One region of the Rahnella sp. JUb53 genome, then DNA from elsewhere that is predicted to be linked to it. Evidence: predicted binding sites of a transcription regulator. Region 1 holds the regulator's gene; each other region holds the start of a gene.

Region 1 (7,159 bases):
CCATCATACCGACAGGAGAAAGCTGACCGATTACCTGCGAGGCCGTCGGGCTGAGAAATTGCAGGGACGAACTAAAAAGGACAAAGTTCCCCAGCAATCCGCAGGTGGCAATCAGGACTAAAACCAGCCAGCGTGGCCGGCTAAAAATCGCTTTCGGCGGCAATCTGCGTCTGGCAGCAAGAATACAACCCAACACAATGGCAGCCATCGAAAACCGATACCAGACTACTGTGAAGGGATCCATCACCACTAAAACCTGCTTCAGAGCGATGGGCAAAGATCCCCAACTCATAGCAGTGATCAGCGCCAACATAATCCCAACAGGAGCCTGCGATTTCGTGTCCATATCCCGCCAGAATGGGCTAACCAGAATGTAAAAAGCCCCGCAACGAATTGCGGGGCTTACATCTATTTACTAAGACGCGAAAAACTTATTCAGCTTCGATGCTGATGTACTTACGGTTTTTCGGGCCTTTAACTTCGAACTTGACTTTACCGTCAGCCAAAGCAAACAGAGTGTGGTCCTTGCCGCAACCCACGTTGATACCAGCGTGGAATTTGGTGCCGCGCTGACGAACGATGATGCTGCCTGCCAGTACTGCTTCGCCGCCAAAGCGTTTTACGCCCAGACGTTTAGCTTCTGAATCGCGACCGTTACGTGTGGAGCCGCCAGCCTTTTTGTGTGCCATTGTTCCGCTCTCCTAATCTTAAGCGCTGATGCCGGTGATTTTAACGTCAGTGAACCACTGACGGTGGCCCTGCTGCTTACGATAGTGTTTACGACGACGAAACTTAACGATTTTGACCTTTTCGCCACGACCGTGAGCAACGACTTCAGCTTTAATTACACCGCCAGCAACTAAAGGCAGGCCGATGTTGATTTCTTCACCGTTTGCAATCATCAGAACCTGATCGAATTCGATAGCTTCGCCAGTTGCAACGTCCAGCTTCTCCAGACGAATAGTCTGGCCTTCGCTGACACGGTGTTGTTTACCACCACTTTGGAAAACCGCGTACATATAAAACTCCGCTTTCCGCGCACTCAACTTTGTATAGTCCAGAGGGCGCTATAAATATTCACAATAGGGCGCGAATTCTACGCAAAAAATCAGCATAAGACAAGAGCACAATGCCTACAAAAGAAGAAAAAAAGCGCAGTTCTTTCGATAGCATTTATCTACACTGTTTTTCAAGTACAATCCCCTTTACAGTTAGCGCCATGTGCCAATGTGAGCCAGATCTCATTGCGGTGAAGAGAACAACAGCCGAAAAAACACAATGAACCTAGAACAGATTATTGATCTTACCCAGGACGACATGGCTGCAGTCAACGCATCCATCCTTGAACAGTTGAATTCAGAGGTTTCTCTCATCAATCAACTGGGATATTACATCATCAGTGGCGGCGGCAAACGTATCCGCCCGATGATAGCAGTACTGGCAGCCAAAGCACTATCCTATGAGGGCGACAAACACGTAAAAGTCGCCGCTCTGATTGAGTTTATCCACACAGCCACGCTGTTGCATGACGACGTCGTTGATGAGTCTGATATGCGTCGAGGTAAAGCGACGGCTAATGCCGCATTTGGTAACGCAGCCAGCGTGCTTGTCGGTGATTTTATCTACACCCGGGCATTTCAAATGATGACTGATCTGGAATCGCTCCCTGTTCTTGCGCTGATGGCAAAAGCCGTGAATGTGATTGCAGAAGGTGAAGTTCAGCAATTGATCAACTGCAATGATCCCGACATCACTGAAGAAAGCTATATGCAGGTTATCTACAGCAAAACTGCGCGCCTGTTTGAAGCGGCATCTCAATCCTCTGCCATGCTGGCTGGCGGGAATGATGAGCAGATTAAAGCGTTGCAGGATTACGGCCGTTATCTCGGTACTGCATTCCAGCTGATTGACGATTTGCTCGATTATGATGCTGACGGTGAAACACTGGGCAAAAACACCGGTGATGATCTCGATGAAGGGAAACCGACGTTGCCGCTTCTGCATGCCATGAAGCACGGCAATGCGGAACAATCGGCCATGATTCGAAAAGCTATCGAAGAAGGCAACGGACGTCATTTACTGGAACCTGTTCTTGCCGCGATGCATCAATGGGGCTCACTGACGTATACCCGTCAGCGTGCTGAAGAAGAAGCCGATAAAGCCATTCAGGCACTGCAGGTTCTTCCTGAGTCTGAATATCGGGCCGCGCTCGAAGGTCTGGCTCATATGTCTGTAAAACGCGATTTCTGAACATACTCCGTCGTACCCGCCAGCAGGCAGGTACGACGGTCTTGTGCGATTAAGCCTCTCCCGGTTTGCGCAACCTGTTAAGCATTTCCGCCACACCTTCCCGCACGATAAAAGAAATCATCGTTTCGCGTTCCGGCTCCCTGAGTTGTTTATAACTTTCTATCCAAATCGCCAGAGGGTCCTGATGAGATGTATACACATATTCCGCAGAGTGTTCGTTCATGGCGAGACTCGCCACCGCACTGCCCGGTAAACTGTCGATGTGATATTCCACCGCCCGCCCCTGTACGCCTCGCCTGCGACGCTTTACCCAGCCTAATCTGCGGGCCATTCCATGCACACCCTGTGTGGATGTGGGAAGGCCTTCTTTTCCGGTCAATTCCTTTGCAGCAAACCACTCTTTTTTCATAACATTCCTTGTATTTCTTATATAAGAATAAGAAAGGTCGTTGTTATACATTCATGACAGGCAATTAATCATGATGTCCTTCCTGGCTGGTGAGCGTTTTTTTTAAAGATGGTATTAACACGTGTCATTTAGGAATACAGGTATTTAAAGAAAAGAAGATATTCAATTTTTCAGAATGCGTCTACTGCTGCTTTAAAAAGTTTCCATGAATTATATTCATCAAGAGTTGTGCAACCCTATAAAAAGGACTTTTTCAGAAAGTTATGAAAGCAATCTCTTTCAGAAACGCAACCACCATCACAAACCCCATGAATAACATAAGGTTAAAGAAAAAATCATTTATAGCCTGATACTAACCCTCCGTCATCAATCACTTTCTTCCTAAAAAATTTATTCACACATTACTAATATCGATGTAATTGCTAAAAATAACAACATTCCAATAACGCTTCCTAATAAAATGTATTCAACAAATTCACTAAAAATCGAGACAAATCACAAAAAGCAAATTTAAATTACTTGTTTGTTTTAATGATAATAAGAATGTATTTTCGGAATAAGAGAATAACTTATTATTCGGAAACATTGATGAGACTAAATAAAATTACAACAAGCACTCGAGGAATGTATATTTTTGGCAATAGCCTCTTATAGCTTCTTATAATCTGTTTAACCCATAAGGAAAGATCATGACGGCAAATAATAAAGACTGGCACCAGGCGGATATCATTGCAGCGCTTCGTAAAAAAGGAACAACTCTGGCTGCGGTTTCGCGTTCTGCAGGGCTGAGTTCTTCCACGCTTTCAAACGCGTTATCAAGACCGTGGCCAAAGGGGGAATTGCTGATTGCCAGTGCGCTGGGCATTCATCCGTCGCTCATCTGGCCCAGCCGTTACTTTGATGCGAATACATTAAAGATCATTGAACGTCGTTGCCGGCCAACTCCTGATACGCGCGTATAAAATCAAATATTCAGAAAAAACCGCCAGATTTCTCTGGCGGCTCTTTGACTCAATGGCCTGCTTGTTGACGCCTTAATCAATGAGGACTTACTTATTAATGAACTGCTCGCCTAATTCGATATCTTTACGCAGGATATCTAACATTGAGTCCAGGGATTGTTGTTCAAAATGGCTGAGCTCACCGATGCTGATAAGCTCAGATACCCCTTCTTTACCCAGAAGAACAGGCTGCGCGAAGAAACGGGCATGTTCGCCTTTCCCTTCAACATAAGCACATTCAACCACATTGCTTTCACCTTGTAAGGCCCGGACCAGAGAAAGCCCGAAGCGTGCAGCAGCCTGTCCCATGGAAAGCGTGGCAGAACCCCCCCCCGCTTTAGCTTCTACAACTTCCGTACCGGCATTCTGAATACGCTTCGTCAGCGCTTCAACTTCGCTGTCACTGAACGTGATTTCAGAAAGCTGAGATAATAAAGGAAGGATAGTCACCCCTGAGTGCCCGCCAATGACCGGCACTTCAATGTCTTCTGGCTGCTTACCTTTGAGTTCAGCAACGAAAGTGTTAGAGCGAATAGCATCGAGCGTTGTCACACCAAACAGTTTGTTTTTGTCGTATACACCGGCGTTTTTCAACACTTCAGCCGCAATCGCAACGGTCGTGTTAACAGGGTTGGTGATGATACCGATGCAGGCTTTCGGGCATGTACTGGCCACTTGCTGGATTAGATTGCGAACAATGCCCGCGTTCACGTTGAACAAATCAGACCGATCCATACCGGGTTTACGGGCGACACCGGCAGAGATCAGGACGATGTCCGCGCCAACCAGAGCTGGCTTCGCATCTTCACCGCAAAAACCTTTGATTTTAACTGCTGTGGGGATATGACTGAGATCGACAGCGACACCCGGAGTAACCGGAGCGATATCATATAATGAGAGTTCGGAACCGGAAGGTAGCTGGGTCTTGAGCAGAAGCGCGAGGGCTTGACCGATACCACCCGCAGCACCGAGAACTGCAACTTTCATCCTATACTCCTTTTTTATCATTAACTTATAAGTGTCGTGGAATTATTTTAGTGTGACCTTAATCACTTACGCTGTTAAAAACAATTGCTCACCTGCAGAGAAACTGAGGTTGGTCGTTTAGAAAGTAAAAAAAACCCTTTGCAACGACCTTTTCCGGTCTTTTATGACTTTTTATCGGAAAGCGACATTATTAAAAGTAGCAGCACAAAACACACCAGGTTAATAAATGGTTAAATTCGCTCCAATGTTGAGAGCTGAATCGTGATCATCAGATAAAGGAGGGATTGAAGGTGTGGTCTCAACGTAATGCACATTTTTGGCATATCCATTACCTCTCCTTTTTCCCCATAACGCCTGTGTTCCTTGCCGGATGCATAATTCGGGATCTGCATCTCTTCGCACAGTTGCATAAAAATGCAATTATCTGCATAATCAACACAACTATGATACAGAGACCAGGGTGCAAAATGCGTAATCCTGCTAAACAGGAAGATTTAATCAAAGCCTTCAAAGCATTGTTGAAGGAAGAGAAATTCAGTTCTCAGGGCGAAATTGTTGCCGCACTTCAGGATGACGGTTTCGAAAATATCAATCAGTCAAAAGTCTCACGGATGCTGACCAAGTTTGGTGCTGTCAGAACCCGTAATGCGAAGATGGAAATGGTGTACTGCCTGCCTGCTGAGATTGGGGTGCCAACCACCACCAGCCCGCTGAAAAATCTGGTATTGGATATAGACCATAATGACGCGGTTGTCGTGATCCGCACCAGTCCGGGCGCGGCACAACTGATCGCCCGCTTGCTCGACTCACTGGGTAAATCAGAAGGGATCCTCGGCACGATTGCCGGCGATGATACCATCTTCACGACACCGGCCCGCGGCTTTAGCGTTAAGCAACTCCATGACGCGATACTCAGTCTGTTCGAGCAGGAACTGTAAATCCGCCTCATTTTGAACCTGCTGTAGCACCTTTTCTGTGCCAGAGGTCAGAAGAACACGCTTTCTGGCCTCCTCTTAGCTACCTCCTTTCTAAATCACTGTTCCCTTTCAAGAGCATCCCGCAGTCATTCCTGTTAAATCCCTTAACAAGCACCACAACCACGTCACAGAAAGATTTCAACGATGTGATTCACTGCAAAAATAAGCACAAATAGCCACATTCACCCAATTTATTGATTTTACGAAAAATTAACACAAAAAGTCTAATTTTCACGCGTTTTTTATTCTTTTTAGTTATTAAAAATACACATAGGATGCACATAGACACCTAAATAACTATTAGCAAACTATTAATATTTACAGTTATTAGATGTATACTCATTTCCGTGGTGTGAAGCACCGGATATTGAAAACATAATAAAATCGACGAGGTCAAAATCATGAAAGTTAAAACTACAATCGCAACATTAAGCATTCTATCTGCCCTGTCATTTGGCGTTTTTGCAGCACAACCTGTAACACAGGAACAAGCGTCAAATCTGCAATCAACTGGCATGATCAGCGTGAGCGGTGTTGCCGGCGCACCTTCTGATATCCGTCAGGCATTGTCAGACAAAGCCGATGCCAAAGGCGCTAAAGCATTCCGTGTTATCGAAGTTCGTGAAGAAGGTAACTACCACGCGACCGCTGAAATTTACCAATAAGTTCGGGTAAACGTAGCGAAGGGGCCTGAATGAATCGGGCCCGCGCAATGCGCATCTAGACGGATTTGTCACTGCATCATCTGCGTTCCCGTAGGCTTTACGCACTCCTGAACCCGATATCACAGTTCTGATGAATCCAGACATCAATCGACGTTGATCTCGAAATAATCTAACAACGTCAGTGAATTCAGGAAATTATCATGAAAATCATTACTACTATTGCCGCCCTAAGCCTGTTATCTGCTGTTTCTTTCGGTGCATCCGCCGCTCAGCTGGTGACTAATCAGCAAGCAGAAAATTTACAGCCTATGGGCACAATCAGCGTCAGCGGCGTCGATGGTGTTCCGACCGATATCCGCCAGCAACTGTCTGATAAAGCCGACAGCAAAGGCGCTAAATCTTTCCGCGTGATAGAAGCCCATAACGACGGCGCTTATCATGCAACCGCAGAAATCTATCAGTAAGATCCCTGAGTAAGTCCCTGATACAAAGCCACTGTTTGAGTATTTTGAATTAGCGTTACCGGGTTTCAACAGCCACTGTTCGAAGAAATACAGCGAAAATACACTGCGCTGTTGAGGCTGGAAGGAGAGCTGACACTGCCACTGCCTTGCTCTCCGGCTAACGATACCCTCGTCGTCCTGTCCGACGACACCCTTTGGCCCTCAATTTTTGAGGGCTTTTTTTTTGTCAAAATTTTTGCCTCAAAGAGTCCTGTCCGTCGGTAAAAGGCAAAAAAAAGCACAGCCGGAGCTGTGCCTGGTTCCATCAATTTACGTTTTACAGCTCTTGCACAGCCTGCGCCTTGGTTGCCAGTGCCGCCAGCAGTTTGCCGTGAATGCCGCCGAAGCCGCCGTTGCTCATCACCAG
Region 2 (7,159 bases), on a different contig from region 1:
GGTTTATGCGTCAGTGGCAGGTTCAGCAGGCGTGGGCAGAAGCGCATTCTCAGCTTGAGGCCTATTCAGTGACAGGAAAAGGCACTGAGCCTTTTACCGAAGGTTGGGAATTTCTGCTTACTGGCATTTCAGATGCACAATCCTGCAAGTTAGTCAGTGCTAAGATTCAAACGCCGGCAAAATATCAGGCAATATTGCAGCGCCTGATATGCAATTCCAGTCCCTGAAACGGTGTCCGTCAGCGGCATAACCAAGGACAAAAATACGCTCAAGCCACTTGCAATGGTGAGCTAACAGCTTAGAGTGGTTTAACAGGGTGATTTTTCCCTATTGGAACATTTGGCTTTATGGCTAAAACGTGACGGAACACAGGAAGAAAATCCCAATGCGATTTTTTTCACAACTATCCTGTTTCTGCGGGGTCTGAACAGACTCATCTGCTCAAAACAGCTTGTTGAGGTTCATCTGTTGTTGAACCCTGTATTTATTGCCCGTGTGGCACGTTTATTCGATTTAGGGAGTGTGGCAATGTTAAAACAGGTTACCCGTATTTCCGGGTTACTGTTGTTATTGACCTTTTGGGCCCCTGTTGTTTCAAGTGCAGCCGACTGGCAGCCTTATCCACAAGCTATCAATAAAAGTCAGAACGACCCGCGTCAGTATCAGGCCATCAAACTGGCGAATGATATGACCGTTTTGCTGGTATCTGATCCTCAAGCCCCCAAGTCTCTCGCTGCACTGGCTATTCCTGTCGGATCACTGGAAGATCCCGGTTCCCAATTAGGCCTGGCTCACTATACCGAACACATGTTGCTGATGGGTTCTAAGAAATATCCTCAGCCTGAAAGCCTTTCTGAATTCCTTAAGAAACACGGCGGTAGTCATAACGGCAGCACGGCTTCTTACCGCACGGCCTTTTATCTGGAAGTAGAAAATGACGCTCTGCCGGAGGCCGTTGATCGCCTTTCCGATGCCATTGGCGAGCCTTTACTGGATCCCGCTAATGGCGACCGCGAGCGTAACGCTGTCAACGCTGAGCTGACGATGGCACGCTCCCGAGACGGAATGCGCATGGCGCAGGTTCGCGCAGAGACATTGAACCCTGAGCATCCGGCAGCCCGTTTCGCCGGGGGGAATCTGGATACCCTGAAAGACAAACCCGGCAGCAAGCTGCATGATGAACTGACGGCTTTTTATCACCGCTATTATTCCGCTAACCTGATGGTCGGCGTGATTTACAGTAATAAGTCTTTGCCGGAACTGGCAGAACTGGCCTCAACGACCTTTGGTCAGATAGCCAATCATCACGCGGTGGTTCCGCCAATCACGGTGCCCACGTTAACCGCTGAACAGAAAGGGGAGTTCATCCATTTTGTTCCCGCACAACCCCGCAAAGAATTACGCATTGAATTTGCCATCGATAACAACAGCGCAGATTTTCGCAGTAAAACTGACACCTATATCAGCTATCTGATTGGCAACCGCAGCCCGAATACACTCTCTGACTGGTTACAGAAACAGGGTTATGCTGACGGGATAAGCGCCGGTGCTGATCCGATGGTGAACCGTAATATGGGCGTCTTCAATATCTCGGTTTCCCTGACGGATAAGGGGCTCGCACAGCGTGACACCGTGATTGCCGCTGTATTCAGTTATCTCAATGAGATGCGCGCCAGGGGTATTGAGAAGCCCTATTTTGATGAAATTGCGCACGTGATGGCGCTCGATTTCCGGTATCCGGCATTAACGCGGGATATGGATTACGTCGAATGGCTGGTGGATACCATGCTGCGCGTACCGGTTGAGCACGTTCTCGATTCGCCTTATCTGACAGATCAATACGACCCCAAGGCCATTGGATCCCGTCTGGATGAAATGACGCCGCAAAATGCGCGCTATTGGATAATCAGCCCAAATGAGCCGCACAATAAAATGGCTTACTTCGTGAATGCGCCTTATCAGGTCGATAAAGTACCGCCTCAGACCTATGAGCAATGGAAAACCATCGGGCAAACTATCGCGTTATCACTGCCGGCACTGAATCCCTATATCCCTGAGTCACTCGCGCTGGTGACCAAAGACTCTAAAGCGACAAAACCTGAACTGCTGGTGGACGAAAAAGGTTTACGGGTGTTTTACATGCCCAGCAGATACTTTGCTGACGAGCCAAAAGCCAATGTGACAGTCTCTTTCCGCAACGATCAGGCGCTCAGCACGGCTAAAAATCAGGTGCTGTACGGTCTTACGGATTATCTGACCGGCGTAGCGTTCGATCAACTGAGCTATCAGGCCTCCATCGGTGGGATTACTTTCGGCACATCGCCGGACAATGGCCTGCAATTTACAGCCACAGGTTTTACCGAGTGCCTGCCTGATTTGCTGGCAGCGCTGGTAGACAATTATCCTGACTTCAAACCGACACAGGAACAGCTGGATCAGGCGAAATCCTGGTATCTCGAACGACTGGCTTCAGCAGATAAAGGAAAAGCGTTTGAACTTGCGCTGCAACCTGTTCAGCTGCTTTCCCGCGTGCCTTATACCGAGCGCAGCGAACGAGAAAAACTGGTTTCCGCCATCACCCTTGAAGATGTGAACGCTTACCGTGAACAACTGGTACATCATGCCGCCGTAGAAGTGATGGTTGTCGGTAATATGACTGCCGCTCAGGTTAAAGCCATGTCGCAACAGATCATGCAAAAGCTTGGCGCACACGGAGACAAATGGTGGCGTGGCGAGCAGGCGCAGGTGACTGAGCCGGTTAAAGCCAATATTCAGCGTGTCGGGACCAGTTCGGACTCCGCGCTGGCTGCCGTTTATGTGCCAACAGGCTACGATGAAGTCCAGAGTATGGGATACAGCGCACTGCTCGGGCAGATTATTCAGCCCTGGTTCTACAGCCAGCTGCGTACTCAGGAGCAACTGGGATACGCTGTCTTTGCTTTCCCAATTCCTGTCGGAAAACAGTGGGGGATTGGTTTCCTGCTGCAAAGTAACAGCAAACAACCTGACTATCTGTATCAGCGCTATCTGGCATTTTATCCACAAGCCGAAAAACGCCTGCGTGAAATGAAAGATGCTGAGTTCCTGCAGTACAAGCAGGGGCTGGTCAACGAAATGCAGCAGAATCCGCAAACACTTGATGAAGAAGCCGATCGGTTCGGTAATGATTTCAGTCGCGGAAATGCGCAATTTGATACCAGAGCGAATGTCATCCGCGTGATTGCCGGTCTGACACAAACCCAGCTGGCGGATTACTTCCAGAAAGCGGTGATTAAGCAAGAAGGGCTGGCGATGTTGTCTCAGGTTTCTGGCAATGACAGCAAAATACCGCAATATGCCACACCGGCAGGTTTTAAAACCTGGCCAGATACGTCGACATTGCAGAAAACGCTGGAACCCAAATCTGCTGAATAATTTTGCAGGAACCAGCAGAAAACTAAAAAAGGACGCTTTTGCGTCCTTTTTGTTTTTTATAAGTCACCGTTCAGTACGGAGAGTTACAGCTCAGATATCAGGATTTTTGAACGACGCTGATAGTTGTACATTTCCTGTTTCTGGATCGGCAATACATCTACCTCTGCCGGTTTAAAACCGCGTTCCTGGAACCAGTGAATGCTGCGCGTCGTCAGGACAAATAAACGGTTTAGTCCCATCATTTTTGCCTGGCTGGCAACACGCTGCAGCAGCATCTCACCTCGTGAAGAACTGCGGTAATCCGGATGAACGGCAACGCAGGCCATTTCGCCAATGCCTTCGTCATGGAACGGATAGAGCGCGGCGCAGGCGATGGTCAGATTATCCCGTTCGATAATCGTGAATTTATCGATTTCCATTTCCAGCTGTTCGCGGGAACGACGCACCAGAATGCCCTGTTGCTCCAGAGGGCGGATCAGTTCAAGGATACCGCCGATGTCGTTAATGGTGGCGCGGCGAACCTGTTCAGCGCTCTCCATGACGATTTGCGTACCGATGCCATCGCGGGAGAACAATTCCTGAACCAGCGCACCATCTTCCTGATAACTGATCAGGTGGCTGCGACGAACGCCGCTGCGGCAGGCTTTCACCGCACCACGCAGGAAGCGCACTGTGCCGGAAAGATAATCGCCACTGGATTCCATCTGATCAATCCGTTCCTGCGCGTCATTCGGGAACAATTCGGAAATGATATTACCTTCCTCATTAATGACCCCCTGTGAAGAACAGAAGCCGATCATTTTCTCGGCTTTAAGCTTAATCGCCAGCTGCGTTGCCACTTCTTCTGATGTCAGGTTGAAGCTTTCACCCGTAACGGAAACCGCAACCGGACCTAGCAATACAATGGCATTGCTGTCGAGCTGACGATGAATGGCTTCTTCATCAATACGGCGGATACGGCCGCTGTGGCAGTAATCGATACCGTCATCCACTCCCAGCGGCTGCGCGATAATAAAGTTGCCGCTGACCACGTTGATGTGAGCGCCCTGCAGTGGCGTATTATTCAGGCTCATTGAAAGCCGGGCGGTGATATCAAGCTGTAAAAGGCCGGCTGCCTGCTTAACCAGTTCCAGTGAACGGGCGTCAGTGACGCGGATATTTTTATGGTAAATCGGTTCGTAATTGTGCTCAGAAAGGTTCGCATCAATCTGCGGACGGGCACCATAAACGACCACCAGACGAATACCCAGACTGTGTAACAGGCCGATATCATTGACAATATTACTGAAGTTCTCATGTTCAATGGCTTCACCACCGAGCATGACAACGAATGTTTTGCCACGGTGAGCATTGATATAGGGAACTGAGTGGCGAAATCCCTGAACCAGTTCAGTACTACGTTCCTTCACGGCAAAACCTCGTTTGAATTTTTATTCGTAATTTTTGTATTTTTATTCTTTTGGGGCCGTGTGGCAAGTAAGAAATCTCTGTTTTTGAATTAACACTGATTACAAACAGGCAACAAATTGATAAATCGAATAAATGTTAGGGAATGACATGCGGGATTCGATTCGCTAGAATTCGCAAACTGATTTTTTTATCACCTGTTTTTTACTTTTAGATACTTTTGAGACTGCATGACTGACGATAATCACAATCCCGGACGACGACGCCTTCTTCAAACCGTAGCTGCCTCCTGGATGCTTAGTGTCAGTAAAGTAGGTTTTGCCGCCAGCTCACAGGTTATCGCGGTACGCATCTGGCCTTCCTCGACGTATACCCGCATTACTCTTGAATCCAGCACTCCCTTAAAATATAAGCAGTTTCTGCTTAATGATCCGCCGCGAGTGGTCATTGATATTGAGGGCGTCCACCTGAACAGCGTGCTTAAAGGTCTGGGCGAGAAAGTTCAGCAAAGTGATCCCTATATCCGCCAGGCGCGGGTGGGGCAGTTCGATACCAAAACGGTCCGTATGGTGCTGGAACTCAAGCGGGCCATCAGTCCGCATGTCTTTACGCTTAAACCAGTGGCGGAGTTTCATAACCGTCTGGTTGTCGACCTTTATCCGCAAGAAGGGGAAGTCAGTGTTCAGGACGATCCTCTGCTGGCATTACTGGAAGACTATAACCGCGGGGATGTCGCAAGAACGCTGCCGCCGGAAACCAAGAAAGACGGTAAGGCTGGGCGCAGTCGGCCGCTGGTGATCATGCTCGATCCCGGACATGGCGGCGAAGATCCGGGTGCTATCGGCAAATATAAAACGCGTGAGAAAGACGTGGTGTTGCAGATTGGACGCCGGTTACAGAAGCTCATTACGCGCGAGCCGAATATGAAAGCGTATATGACCCGCAATGAAGACGTATTTATTCCGCTGAAAGTCCGCGTGGCAAAGGCGCGAAAGCTGCGGGCAGATCTGTTTATCTCAATTCATGCGGATGCGTTTACCAGCCGGGCTGCCAAAGGATCGTCGGTGTTTGCGTTATCAACGAAAGGCGCAACCAGTTCAGCGGCACGTTTTCTGGCACAAACGCAGAATGAATCCGACCTGATAGGCGGCGTCAGCAAAAGCGGTGACCGCTATCTCGATCATACGATGTTTGATCTGGTTCAGACTGCGACCATCAGTGATAGCCTGAAATTCGGTAAAGAAGTGCTGACGCGGATGGGTAAGATTAATCATCTGCACAAAAACAAAGTCGATCAGGCTGGATTCGCTGTGCTGAAAGCGCCGGATATTCCTTCGATTCTGGTCGAGACGGCGTTTATCAGTAATATCAATGAAGAGAAAAAACTTCGGACTGCGCATTTTCAGCAGCAGGTGGCGGAGTCCATTCTGGCCGGGATCAAAGCGTACTTTGTTCAGGGCGGGATGTCGGCGAGAGGATGATTCTGTTGTGAGGCGGGAAGTGCGTTCCCGCTGTTTACCGGAATTCAGATACAAAAAAACACCCGTTAAGGTGCCTGATGTTTTACTGCTTAATAATACTGATTTTTAAGTAGTTGGTTGCGGGGGCCGGATTTGAACCGACGACCTTCGGGTTATGAGCCCGACGAGCTACCAGGCTGCTCCACCCCGCGTCCGTCACTACTTGGTACTGCTTTACTTCATCACATTATCCGAACTGAGCATCTTCATACTTCAGTCTCGAATTGGTTGCGGGGGCCGGATTTGAACCGACGACCTTCGGGTTATGAGCCCGACGAGCTACCAGGCTGCTCCACCCCGCGTCCGTATACTGCTTTACTTCATCGTACAATTCAACTGAGCATTTCATACATCGAAATCGAATTGGTTGCGGGGGCCGGATTTGAACCGACGACCTTCGGGTTATGAGCCCGACGAGCTACCAGGCTGCTCCACCCCGCGTCCGATGGAGGCGAACTATACTCCCCATGAGATTTCGTGCAACCCTTTTTTGAATTTATTCAAATAAAGCACTTAGTTGCTGGCTTTTTATCCACAAAATGACCGTTTGAGGCGCAATTTGAGTCAGTACACTTTTTTCGACTGTGACAATTCCTTTCTGACAGGCCGTTTGTTATCGTTTCGCCAGTCATTTCCCTGAATGTAAGAGAGCGCGGCAATAATGAAAGGACGTTGGAGTAAATATCTGCTGGGTGGTCTGGTGATAGCGGTACTGGCGGGATGTTCCTCGCGACCAACCGACCGTGGTCAGCAGTATAAAGATGGTCGCCTGGATAATGCGCTTGAATACGTGAATGAGCCGAATGCGACGGGCAAAC
Region 3 (7,159 bases), on a different contig from region 1:
CTGGTCGGATTTAAAGATGAACCCGACGTTGCCGCGACCAAAAAAGTACAGGCAGAAACCCGACGTGCCACTCAGGCAGAAATGAATTAAATCTGACATTACGATCTACAGGGCAGAAGCAATCTGCCCTCAATAAGTATCCAGGGAGAATCAAATGAGTCATCAGTTACCGAAAGATTTCTTATGGGGCGGCGCAGTCGCAGCACATCAGGTGGAAGGCGGCTGGAACAAAGGCGGCAAAGGCATCAGCATCTGTGACGTCCTTTCCGGCGGCGCGCACGGCGTTGACCGTGTAATGACCGACGGCGTGCTTGACGGCTACAGCTATCCGAATCACGAAGCTGTCGATTTTTACTCGCATTACAAAGAAGACATCGCTCTGTTCGCAGAAATGGGCTTCAAATGTTTCCGTACCTCGATTGCCTGGACGCGCATCTTCCCGAATGGTGACGAATTACAGCCAAATGAAGCCGGTCTGCAATTCTATGACGACATGTTTGATGAACTGCTCAAACACAATATCGAGCCGGTGATCACCCTTTCCCACTTCGAAATGCCGTGGCATCTGGTGAAGGAATACGGTGGCTGGAAAAACCGCCAGGTAGTGGATTTCTTTGTACGTTTCAGCCAGGTGGTAATGGAACGCTACAAAGGCAAAGTGAAATACTGGATGACCTTCAACGAGATCAATAACCAGCGTAACTGGAAATATCCGTTGTTCGGTTATTGCTGCTCCGGTGTGGTATTTACCGGGGAGGAAAATCCGGAAGAAACGATGTATCAGGTGCTGCATCATCAGTTCGTTGCCAGCGCCAAAGTGGTCAGGCTCGGTCATGAAATCAACCCTGATTTCCAGATTGGCTGCATGATCGCCATGGTGCCGCTGTATCCGTTCTCCTGCCATCCGGACGATGTGATGTATTCCGTTGAGGCGATGCACGAACGCTTCCTGTTCAGCGATGTCCATATGCGCGGTTATTACCCGGCGTATGCCCTGAAAGAGTGGGAACGCCGTGGCTTCAACATCAAAATGGAAGACGGCGATTTGCAGGCGCTGCGCGACGGCTGTGCGGATTACATCGGCCTGAGCTATTACATGAGCAACGCGATCTCAGCGCACAATCCAAGTGATGATAACGGTTTGTCAGGTTTTGCGGGCAGCGTGCCGAATCCGCACGTGAAAGCGTCTGACTGGGGCTGGCAGATTGATCCGGTCGGACTGCGTTACACCCTGAATATTTTGTACGAGCGTTATCAGAAGCCGCTGTTTATTGTCGAGAATGGCTTTGGTGCTATCGACAAAGCGGGTGATGACGGCGTTATTCACGACGATTACCGTATCGCTTATCTGAAAGCACATATCGAGCAGATGAAAAAAGCCGTGCTGGAAGATGGTGTGGATCTGATGGGTTATACGCCGTGGGGCTGCATCGACTGCGTGTCGTTTACCACCGGTCAGTACAGCAAACGCTATGGCTTTATCCACGTGGATAAAAATGACGATGGCACCGGCACCATGGCTCGCTCGAAAAAAGAGAGCTTCGGCTGGTATCAGAAAGTGATTGAGAGCAACGGGGAAGTGCTTTAATTAACTCCTCCCCCTGCGAAGGGGGAGGTCGGGAGGGGGTTTAGCTGACAACATCAAATGTAGAGTTATCATCAATACCCCACCCCAGCCCTCCCCTTCGCAGGGGAGGGAGCCAGATTAATGACGTTTCCCGTCATCATCTTCATCAACGAAATCTTCGCCTTCTTCACCTTCTTCGTCGTCATCGCCTTCGAAGTAAGTGCCCCAGCCGTCGTAGTTAACGCCGTTGGCTTCAGCCAGGTTCATCAGCTGTTCAACCTGAGCGTCGATCAGTTCCGCTTTCAGCGCGATTTCGCTGATCACGTCACAGCACATCACAAGAGAACCGTCTTCTACTTCCAGTTCTTCAGGGTCAGTCACTTCGTAACCCAGCTTGAAAGCTTCGACTGCTGCTTTCTCCAGAACTTCAAACTTTTCTGAAGATAAGTGGTGTTCGATAGTGTAAAGCGCGTCAGGATCACTGCCATCATCCAGCAGTTCTTCGATGATTAAGCGAGTCTCTTCACGTTGTTCTTCCAGCAATTCACGGTTTGCCATATCTCTGTCCTCAATCAATGTGACGTTTGTACGCTATTTTCACACACCGCAGGGCGCGTCTCCACTATTAAAGAGAAAGTTTTCTCGGCGGGGTTGTAATTGCATATTCATCCAGTTAAATTGAATTTTAATTCAATCCGAAATGCTTACGCGCTATGGAGCGACATCATGAGTTTGTTGAGTAAACGTCATTTTCTCAGGTTACTGGATTTTACCCCGTCAGAGATTTCGTCACTGCTGAAACTCTCCGCAGAATTAAAAGCCGCTAAAAAGAACGGCACCGAAAAAGCCAGTCTGCAAGGCAAAAACATCGCGCTCATCTTCGAAAAAGACTCAACCCGCACCCGATGCTCTTTCGAAGTTGCCGCTTATGATCAGGGGGCGAAAGTCACCTATCTCGGCCCTAGTGGCAGCCAGATCGGCCATAAAGAATCGATGAAAGATACCGCCCGCGTCCTCGGCCGCATGTACGACGGTATTCAGTATCGCGGTTTCGGTCAGGATAAAGTCGAAATTCTGGCGCAATACGCCGGTGTGCCGGTCTGGAATGGCTTAACCAACGAATTCCATCCGACCCAGTTGCTGGCTGATCTGCTGACCATGCAGGAGCATTTACCGGGCCAGCCGCTGCAAGGTATGCGTCTGGCGTATCTGGGCGACACCCGTAACAATATGGGCAATTCACTGCTGGAAGCCGCCGCGTTAAGCGGTCTGGATTTGCGTCTGGTCGCGCCTTCAGCCTGCTGGCCGGAAGCTGAACTGGTCGCCACCTGCACGCATCTGGCACAAGAAAATGGCGGCAATATCACCCTGACCGAAGATATTGCGGCTGGCGTGAAAGACGCTGATTTCCTGTATACCGACGTGTGGGTTTCCATGGGCGAGCCAAAAGAAGTCTGGAAAGAGCGTATTAATTTGCTGCGCGCTTATCAGGTCAACAGCGCGATGCTGGCGCTGACCGGCAATCCGCAGGTGAAATTCCTGCATTGTCTGCCTGCATTCCATGACGACCAGACCACGCTCGGCAAGCAAATGGCGGAAGAATACGGCCTGCAAGGCGGCATGGAAGTCACGGATGACGTCTTTGAGTCCAGCCACAGCGTGGTGTTTGATCAGGCGGAAAACCGTCTGCACACCATCAAAGCGGTGATGGTCGCTACGCTCAGCAACGCCTGATTTATCCCCGACGTGCAGTAAGGATGAACTTTCTGCACGTCGCAATATTTACAACGTTTTGCACTTTATCCCGCCCGTTCCCGTCAGAAGACCTCATTTTCAACTACCCTTTTTAAAGCGCTTTGGTTTTAACCTGTTCAATAGAAAAACAGAAACGCAGTAAGAAGGAACCGATATGAGCTCAGTTAATCTTGAGTATGTCCTGCGGCTGGAAAGCCTGTTAAGCAGGATTTACCCCAGGGAACACATCGCCGACCTGCTGAAAAAAATCCTGCATCTCGCCGACAAATGGAATTACGGCAAGCACCGCACCACCGATTGGGTGGATGGCACCAACATTTATCTGATTACTTATGGCGACAATATTCGTCACGGCGAACAACCGCCGCTGGCGACGCTGAATCACTTCGCCAATACCTATCTGCGCGAGATTATCAGCGACATCCATATTCTGCCGATGTATCCGTACAGCTCTGACGACGGCTTCAGCGTCATCGACTACCGGCGTATCGACGAACATCTCGGCGGATGGTCGGATATTCATCACCTTTCCGCTAATTTCAACCTGATGTTTGACTGCGTGATCAACCATATCTCCCGCTCAAGCGAATGGATGAAAGGCTATCTGCATGACGATCCTTATTACAAAGATTACTTTATTGCCTCGAATCCTGCGCTGGATTACAGCCGCGTTGTGCGCCCCCGCGCCTCGCCGCTGCTGACGCCGTTTATCAAAGCCGACGGCAATGAGTTATACCTGTGGACCACGTTCAGTGAAGATCAGGTGGATATCAATTTCAAAAATCCGCAGGTTTTGCTGGAAAGTATTGATGTGCTGTTGCAGTACGCCGCCAGTGGCGGGCAGTCGATCCGCCTCGATGCGATTGGGTATATCTGGAAGGAGGCCGGGACGCGCTGCATTCACATGCCGCAGGCGCATAACATCATCAAAGTCTGGCGGACCATCCTTGATGAAGTGATCCCCGGCACGCGGATCATCACCGAAACCAACGTGCCGCATCACGAAAATATCAGTTATTTCGGAGAAGGCGATGAGGCACACATGGTGTATCAGTTCCCGCTGCCGCCGCTCACGCTGCACGCCTTTCTACGCCAGGACACCACCACGCTCACCCAGTGGGCGCAAAGCCTGAATGCCGAAGCACGTTACCCTGACACCACCTATTTCAACTTTTTAGCCAGTCACGACGGCATCGGTTTGCGTCCGACAGAAACCTTCCTCAGCGATGAGGAACGCAAATACATGGCGCAGGAAACCCTGCGTAAAGAAGGCCGCGTCTCTTATAAAGACAACGGCGATGGCACGCATTCGCCTTATGAACTGAACATTAATTACCTCAGCGCGCTGACCGAACCGGATGACGATACCGGACTGAAAGCGCGCAAATTTCTCGCCGCACAGGCGCTGTTGCTGTCGTTTATCGGCGTACCGGCGATTTATATCCATAGCCTGCTGGGCAGCGAGAACGATCTTGACGGTATGCATCAGTCCGGGATCAACCGCCGTATCAACCGTAAAAAGCTGGAGCTGGTAAAAGTTGAGGCAGAACTGGAGAAAAAGGACAGTCTGAGCGCCCGCGTATTTTACGGTTTACAGGCACTGATTAAGCACCGCCGCGAACATCCGGCATTTTCGCCCCAGGCGGGGCAACGGGTGTTTGATCTGGGTAAATCGCTGTTTGCGATGGAACGTTATGATCCTAAAACTGAGGATCGGATCAGCTGCGTATTCAATATCAGCGATCATTCGCAGGTATTGAAACTGGCAGTGGAAGGGAAAGATCTGATTAGCGGGGAAGCGTTTAACGGCCAGATGCGACTCCAGCCGTGGCAGGTGGTGTGGATCAAACACAAACTTAAAGCCCCGGAACGCCTCGGCAGACTGCGCCGCTGGCGGATGAAGCTGATCAAACGCACGAAGCGCTACACGATAAGCATTAAGCGGACAATGCGCTGACGTTCATCTTAACCACCGCTTTACGCACATGGGCCGGTTCGCCCACCGCGCACAGCGGTTTATGCACTTCACCCGGATAGAACACCACAAAATCGCCGGTCTGCATGATCATGGTTTTTTCCTGCTCACCAGCGGCCAGAAACGCGATGTCTTTATCTTCCAGCCAGTCAGTATCCACATAACCTGCCGGTAAGTTACTGAATGTCATGCCTTCGGTGCCGTTCAGCACAATCTGGATATCCAGATTACGGGCGTGGAATTCGGCACGGCGGTCGGCCTGTGGCGCGGTTGAATCATTGGAAATCAGCACAAACACATCGTCGCCACGGATATCGTGTTTGCCCAGCGGCGTGTCCGCCGTGATGTGTTGCTTAACGTATTCAATGGCCTCGCGCAATTCAGCGGGCAGATAAGGAACGAGATGCAGCGCGTGGATGTTTCCTGTGATCATCATAACCTCGGGTTTGTAATGCATGAGTGAAACAGCGTTTCATAAATACTAATCCTGTTTGCTGTCCGGTTGCCAGAGCGGGATCAAGATTTTAACTTCATGGGAAATATTTTTGCGGCTGAACGTCACCCTCAGCCGGGAAACAATGGTTATGCAGTCAGACTGCATAAACCCTGAGAACATATTCAGTATGCCGCTTTCATCCTGTTGGTCTTACGAGCTATTTCTAAAAACTCACCCGCCGGTCACATATTTAATTAAATCCAAAGCAGCAAAAACAGATAATAGTTATTTAGGATTTTTGAGAAGTTATAAATCTTTAATCACAAAAAAAGCCATTCTATGCAAATTCATAATAAATCCTTTATTTTTTAGCGAATTAGGATTGAATAAATATTATCTCATACGGTCACTCACTGTCAGAAGGAATAATTACTCTCATATTCCGGTGATTATTCACTTTACTGAATATGCTAATAAGTAAAACAATGATGTTTATCAATCAACAGGTAACCATCACCATCGGTTTATTCTGATGCGATCGAAGTCACATATTAAATGCCTGCGCGGAATATTATTCACTCCGTTCCGGGCGCACTTCCTTCCAGGCTGAATAACGCTTTTTATTCTCCACGGGATTTCTTTATCTGAAATTCAGCTGAAATTTAGCTGAAATTGACCGGAACATTATTTCGTCTTCTAAAAGGGATAAATATGAAACGGCATTATGTAGGATCCGAAATAGGCCAACTTCGCAGCGTGATGCTTCACCGGCCAAATTTAAGTTTGCAGCGACTGACCCCCTCCAACTGTCAGGAATTATTATTCGATGATGTGTTGTCTGTTGAGCGGGCCGGGAAAGAACATGACATTTTCAGCCAGACCCTGCGCCAGCAAGGCGTGGAAGTTTTATTGCTGACTGACCTGCTGACTGAAACCCTCGACAACCGCGAGGCCAAAGACTGGCTGCTCAGCCGGCAAATCTCGGATTACCGGCTGGGGCCACAATTTGCCCAAGAAATCCGCGGCTGGCTGGCAGATTTACCCCACCGGCAAACGGCCCGGTTTATGAGCGGCGGATTAACTTACAGCGAAATCCCCGATACTTTTCATAATATGGTCACGGATACACATCAGTTAAATGACTTTGTGATTAAGCCATTACCCAATCATTTATTTACCCGCGACACTTCCTGCTGGATATATAACGGCGTATCGGTGAATCCGATGGCAAAAGAGGCGCGTAAACGGGAAACCAATAATCTGCGAGCCATATATCGCTGGCATCCTCACTTTGCCGATAACGAATTTATTACTTACTTTGGCGATGATGAATTTAATTATGACCACGCGACACTGGAAGGCGGTGACGTATTAGTCATTGGTCGTGGCGCGGTATTAATTGGCTTATCCGAACGTACGACGCCGC

Evidence for each region. The regulator ArgR, encoded in region 1, controls arginine synthesis, uptake and breakdown. The targets are predictions, from matches to a motif close to ANTGAATAAAAATACANT.
Region 2: a site for ArgR is predicted at 4,857-4,874, ahead of argA (amino-acid N-acetyltransferase). Genes of this name have one in related genera too.
Region 3: a site for ArgR is predicted at 2,245-2,262, ahead of argF (ornithine carbamoyltransferase). Genes of this name have one in related genera too.

Annotation. Positions count from the first base shown of each region.
Region 1 covers NZ_SLYT01000005.1:85,377-92,535, reverse strand. Annotated here, with positions in the region: gene EC840_RS13520 (DMT family transporter) at 1-346, opposite strand, end outside; gene rpmA (50S ribosomal protein L27) at 432-689, opposite strand; gene rplU (50S ribosomal protein L21) at 708-1,019, opposite strand; gene ispB (octaprenyl diphosphate synthase) at 1,279-2,250, shown strand; gene EC840_RS13500 (DNA-binding protein) at 2,300-2,659, opposite strand; gene EC840_RS13495 (helix-turn-helix transcriptional regulator) at 3,349-3,621, shown strand; gene mdh (malate dehydrogenase) at 3,709-4,647, opposite strand; gene argR (transcriptional regulator ArgR) at 5,115-5,585, shown strand; gene yhcN (peroxide/acid stress response protein YhcN) at 6,026-6,289, shown strand; gene yhcN (peroxide/acid stress response protein YhcN) at 6,490-6,753, shown strand; gene mpl (UDP-N-acetylmuramate:L-alanyl-gamma-D-glutamyl-meso-diaminopimelate ligase) at 7,070-7,159, opposite strand, start outside.
Region 2 covers NZ_SLYT01000015.1:29,173-36,331, forward strand. Annotated here, with positions in the region: gene EC840_RS23675 (prepilin-type N-terminal cleavage/methylation domain-containing protein) at 1-227, shown strand, start outside; gene ptrA (pitrilysin) at 529-3,414, shown strand; gene argA (amino-acid N-acetyltransferase) at 3,498-4,823, opposite strand; gene amiC (N-acetylmuramoyl-L-alanine amidase AmiC) at 5,052-6,302, shown strand; tRNA gene EC840_RS23695 (tRNA-Met) at 6,417-6,493, opposite strand; tRNA gene EC840_RS23700 (tRNA-Met) at 6,567-6,643, opposite strand; tRNA gene EC840_RS23705 (tRNA-Met) at 6,706-6,782, opposite strand; gene mltA (murein transglycosylase A) at 7,003-7,159, shown strand, end outside.
Region 3 covers NZ_SLYT01000007.1:217,281-224,439, reverse strand. Annotated here, with positions in the region: gene EC840_RS17575 (PTS transporter subunit EIIC) at 1-90, shown strand, start outside; gene EC840_RS17570 (6-phospho-beta-glucosidase) at 155-1,588, shown strand; gene rraB (ribonuclease E inhibitor RraB) at 1,706-2,125, opposite strand; gene argF (ornithine carbamoyltransferase) at 2,294-3,301, shown strand; gene EC840_RS17555 (sugar phosphorylase) at 3,477-5,279, shown strand; gene EC840_RS17550 (YhcH/YjgK/YiaL family protein) at 5,260-5,730, opposite strand; gene arcA (arginine deiminase) at 6,445-7,159, shown strand, end outside.